2 regions of the Mesorhizobium sp. NPDC059054 genome follow, and region 2 is predicted to be linked to the other one. Evidence: riboswitches for the same ligand, from Rfam matches in the RefSeq annotation. Region 2 holds a riboswitch; the other holds the start of a gene.
What was found. A riboswitch is a leader RNA that binds a small molecule or an ion and turns the genes downstream of it on or off. The one in region 2 is predicted to bind thiamine pyrophosphate.
Positions count from the first base shown of each region.

Region 1 (2,387 bases), on a different contig from region 2:
TCGCGTTCTTCTTCCTCCAGAACCTGGTCACGCCATTCCTCGAAATGGGCGAAGCTCTTGTCGAGCCGGCGAGTCTGGCCGCGATCGAGCCATACGGTGGCGCGCGAGATGCGCTGCAGGAAACGACGGTCGTGGGAAATGACGATCAAGGCCGAGGAGGTGCGCGCCAGCTCTTCTTCCAGCCATTCGATGACGGCGAGGTCGAGATGGTTCGTTGGCTCGTCGAGCAGCAGAATGTCGGGCTCCGGTGCCATGACACGGGCCAATGCGGCACGGCGCGCCTCGCCTCCGGAAAGATCGGCGGGGCGCTCTTCGCCAGTAAGACCCAGATGCTCCATCAGATAGGTCGCGCGATACGGGTCGTCGGCCGGCCCCAGTCCCGCCTCGACATAGGCACGCACGCTCGCAAAACCGTCCATATCAGGGATCTGCGGCAGGTAGCGGACGGTTGCCGTCGGCTGGCGAAACACCTCGCCATCCTGCGGCTCGATCATGCCGGCAGCGATCTTGAGCAATGTCGACTTGCCGGAACCATTGCGGCCGACCAACGCGATCTTGTCGCCGGGAGCGGCTACGAGCTCCGCCCCGTCCAGCAAGGGCGTGCCGCCGAAGGTCAGCTTGATATCGGTCAAATTGAGAAGTGGCGGCGCCATATCAGCTTTCAGGGAGTGGGTAAGGATGGGCGAGCAGAAGCGCACGGCCGCTGCCGAGCGTGATTTCAAGCTTGCCCCTCACGGCATTGGAGATGGTGAGAGACGAACCGAAGGGCATTTCCACTGCATTCAGCGGCCATTTGGCGCCTTTGATGGAAAGCCCGGTGAGTTTCGAGAAGCCGAGCACGGAAAACAGCGTCCCTTCGGCATAGTCGAAGGCCTCACTGTGGCCAGGCAATACCGGAATGCCTTCCTGTGCACCGCTGGTCAGAAGCACATCCGTACCCTTTTCGGCCAGGCTGAGTGCCAAAGCCAGGTGCAGGAAAGCATGATCGGCCCGGGCGCCACCAAAGGCGCCAACCAGGTTCAGTTTCGTCGCGCCGTGCTTAAGCGCAATCGAAACCGCAAGTTCTCCGTCCGTGGAATCCTTCTCGGCGGGGAACCGCTCCTGTGGCACCTTCGCCAGATGCGGCGGCAGGCTGGCCGGCGCGGAATCGAAATCGCCCACCCACAGCTCCGGCAGAAGGCCCAGCATATCCGCATGCCGAATGCCGGAATCGGCGGCAATGACGCGCGTGCCGGCGACCTGGGCCTCGAGCCGCGGCGTGTGGATGACCTCACCGCCAAGCAGAAGAGTAAATATGCTCATGGGCGTCGCCCTTACCAGCCCCCATGCGGAAACGGAAGTGCGTGCGAATTGCCGCCTCGGTTCCACCTGACCCGGCAAACTAAGACTTGCACGCCACAACGGCCCGCTCTATGTCTCAAGCCGCTCTAACGGGGTGCCCGATCGCGGCTTCGCGAACCGGCTGAGAGGCGAAAAGCCAACCCGCTGAACCTGATCCGGTTTGTACCGGCGGAGGGATTAGACGCTTAGCCAAAGCGCCAGTTCCCTTGTCACGAAGTGAAGGAGGCGCCGATGCGCAAAACTCTGTCTGTCCTGGTTTCGGCACTCGCTCTTGTTGCCGCCACGCTGCCGGCAACAGCGAAAGACAAGCTTACCGTCTATACCTACGAAAGCTTCACCGCCGAGTGGGGCCCCGGCCCGCAGGTGAAGAAGGCGTTCGAAGAAGAGTGCAACTGCGAGGTCGACTTCGTATCCGTCGCCGACGGCGTCGCCCTGCTCAACCGGGTCAAGCTCGAGGGCGCCGCCACGAAAGCCGATATCGTGCTTGGCCTCGATACCAACCTGACCGCGGATGCCAAGGCAACCGGCCTCTTCGCGCCGCATGGCACGACAGCGGCACTCGACGTGCCCGGCGGCTGGAACGACGACACTTTCGTGCCCTATGACTACGGTTATTTCGCTGTCGTCTATGACACCGAGAAATTGAAGACGCCGCCGGCCAGCCTCAAGGATCTCGTCGAGGGTGATGCCTCGCAGAAGATCGCCATCCAAGACCCGCGCACCTCCACGCCGGGCCTCGGCCTGTTGCTCTGGGTGCGCTCGGTCTATGGCGACAAGGCGCCGGAAGCCTGGGCTAAGCTGAAGGACCGCGTGCTAACCGTCACGCCGGGTTGGAGCGAGGCCTATGGCCTGTTCACCAAGGGTGAAGCGCCGATGGTGCTGTCCTATACCACCTCGCCTGCTTATCATATGGTCGCCGAAAAGACCGATCGCTACCAGGCCGCTTCCTTCTCCGAAGGTCATTACCTCCAGGTCGAGGTGGCCGGTGTCACCACAACCGGCGCCAAGAATCCGCTGTCCGAGAAATTCATGGCCTTCATGACCAG
Region 1 is NZ_JBHYHV010000004.1:348,053-350,439, forward strand. Features, by position in the region: gene ACFWXH_RS18915 (ABC-F family ATP-binding cassette domain-containing protein) at 1-653, opposite strand, end outside; gene ACFWXH_RS18920 (thiamine diphosphokinase) at 655-1,302, opposite strand; TPP riboswitch at 1,422-1,535, shown strand; gene thiB (thiamine ABC transporter substrate binding subunit) at 1,573-2,387, shown strand, end outside.
Region 1: linked by a shared signal. The riboswitch ahead of thiB (thiamine ABC transporter substrate binding subunit) and the one ahead of thiC (phosphomethylpyrimidine synthase ThiC) in region 2 are both predicted to bind thiamine pyrophosphate.

Region 2 (2,387 bases):
TGTGGCAAGTCGACCTTGCTTCGCATGATCGCGGGCCTCGAAGAAACGAGCGAGGGCTCGATCTCGATCGATGGGGAGGATCTAACCCATGCCGATCCGGCCGATCGCCACGTCGCGATGGTCTTCCAGTCCTATGCTCTGTTCCCGCATATGTCGGTCTTCGACAACATCGCCTTCGGCATGCAGGTCAACAAGGTGCCGAAGGCTGAGATCAAGGCGCGTGTTGCGGAGGCCGCTCGCATCCTGCAGATCGAAGCACTGCTCGAACGCAAACCAAAGCAACTCTCCGGTGGCCAGCGGCAGCGTGTCGCCATTGGCCGCGCCATCGTGCGCAAACCCAAGATCTTTCTGTTCGACGAGCCTCTCTCCAATCTGGATGCCGAGCTTCGCACCCAGATGCGTGTCGAGATCGCCAAGATCCATCGCGAGATCGGCGCAACAATGATCTACGTTACGCATGATCAGGTCGAGGCGATGACACTTGCGGACAGGATCGTCGTCCTTCGTGGCGGGTTGGTGGAGCAGATCGGAACCCCCATCGATCTCTACGACAACCCAGCCAACCTTTTCGTCGCCGGCTTCATCGGCAGCCCACGTATGACCTTGCTGTCCGGCAAGGTGGAAAGCGCCTCGGCACATGGCCTTCAGGTCGCGTGTCCAGCCTTTTCCCGACCGCAGTCCATTCCCGGACCCTTTGCGCGGCTGCCGCAAGCAGGCAGTCCGGTCACAATCGGCCTACGTCCGGAAGCCATCAGGATCGACGCCGCGAATCCGGTGTTCAGCGCCAAGGTGGAAATCACCGAAAATCTCGGCGGGTCCACGCTCATCTACGCCGTGACCCAGGACGGAACCGCGCTGATCGTACCGGCACAGGAGCGCTCATCGGTTCGTTCCGGCGATACGCTTCCATTGTCCTTTTCCACAGCCCCGCATGTGTTCGATGCCCAGGGAAACAACCTGCGTTTGCCATAGGTGGAGCCAACCCGCGAAGGCGTACTTTCACCTTCTGCTCGCAACCCTGTTGACAAAAAGGGCGCTTGTCGTTCACCCTTGAAGCTCACCAGGGGGGTCCCGACAAGGGGCTGAGATACTGCTGAACGCGCAGTGACCCGTTGAACCTGATCCAGTTCATACTGGCGTAGGGACGGTGGAACGCTTCGCGGGCCGGCATTTCTTCGGCTTCGGTTTTCGGGCAAAGAGCCCGTATTCCATTCAGCGAAGCGTCGCTCCCTCCTCATGCGCGGACTGGGTCTTCTCGCGAAGGAGGCTCGCTCATGAATATCCATACCCCCACCGTCACCGTTGGCGAATTGCCGGCATCGCGCAAGGTCCATAAGCCGGGCGTCATCCACCCCGGCCTGCGCGTGCCGATGCGCGAGATTTCCGTGCATCCGACCGCCGGCGAGCCGCCGGTCACGGTCTACGATTCGTCCGGGCCCTACACCGACACCAACGTGCAGACCGATATCGAGCGTGGCCTGCCGCGCCTGCGCGAAGAGTGGGTCGTCGCGCGCGGCGATGTCGAGCGTTACGAAGGCCGGCTGGTCAAGCCGGAGGACAATGGCTTCGTCTCCGGCGAGCGGCTGACACCGGAATTCCCGGTGCGCAACCAGCCGTTCAGGGCAAAGGACGGGCGCGCCGTCACCCAGCTCGCCTATGCACGCGCCGGCATCATCACGCCCGAAATGGAATTCATCGCCATCCGTGAGAATCTTGGCCGCCAGGCGGTGCACACCAAACTGCAGCGCGACGGCGAAAGCTTCGGCGCGGCAGTCCCCGACTATGTCACGCCGGAATTCGTGCGCGACGAGGTCGCGCGCGGCCGCGCCATCATCCCGGCCAACATCAACCATCCGGAAGCCGAGCCGATGATCATCGGCCGCAATTTCCTGGTCAAGATCAACGCCAACATCGGCAACTCGGCCGTCACCTCGTCCATGGCGGAAGAGGTGGAAAAGATGGTCTGGGCGACCCGCTGGGGCGCCGACACGGTGATGGACCTTTCCACCGGCCGCAACATCCACAACATTCGCGACTGGATCCTGCGCAACTCACCGGTGCCGATCGGCACCGTTCCGCTCTACCAGGCGCTGGAAAAGGTCGGCGGCGTTGCCGAGGATCTCACCTGGGAGGTGTTCCGCGACACGCTAATCGAGCAGGCGGAGCAGGGCGTCGACTATTTCACCATCCATGCCGGCGTGCGGCTGCCCTATATCCCGCTCACCGTCGACCGTGTCACCGGTATCGTCAGCCGCGGCGGCTCGATCATGGCCAAGTGGTGCCTCTATCATCACAAGGAAAGCTTCCTCTACGAGCATTTCGAGGACATCTGCGACATCTGCCGCGCCTATGACGTGTCGTTCTCGCTGGGCGACGGCCTGCGCCCC
Region 2 is NZ_JBHYHV010000005.1:78,048-80,434, reverse strand. Features, by position in the region: gene ACFWXH_RS21360 (ABC transporter ATP-binding protein) at 1-972, shown strand, start outside; TPP riboswitch at 1,053-1,163, shown strand; gene thiC (phosphomethylpyrimidine synthase ThiC) at 1,275-2,387, shown strand, end outside.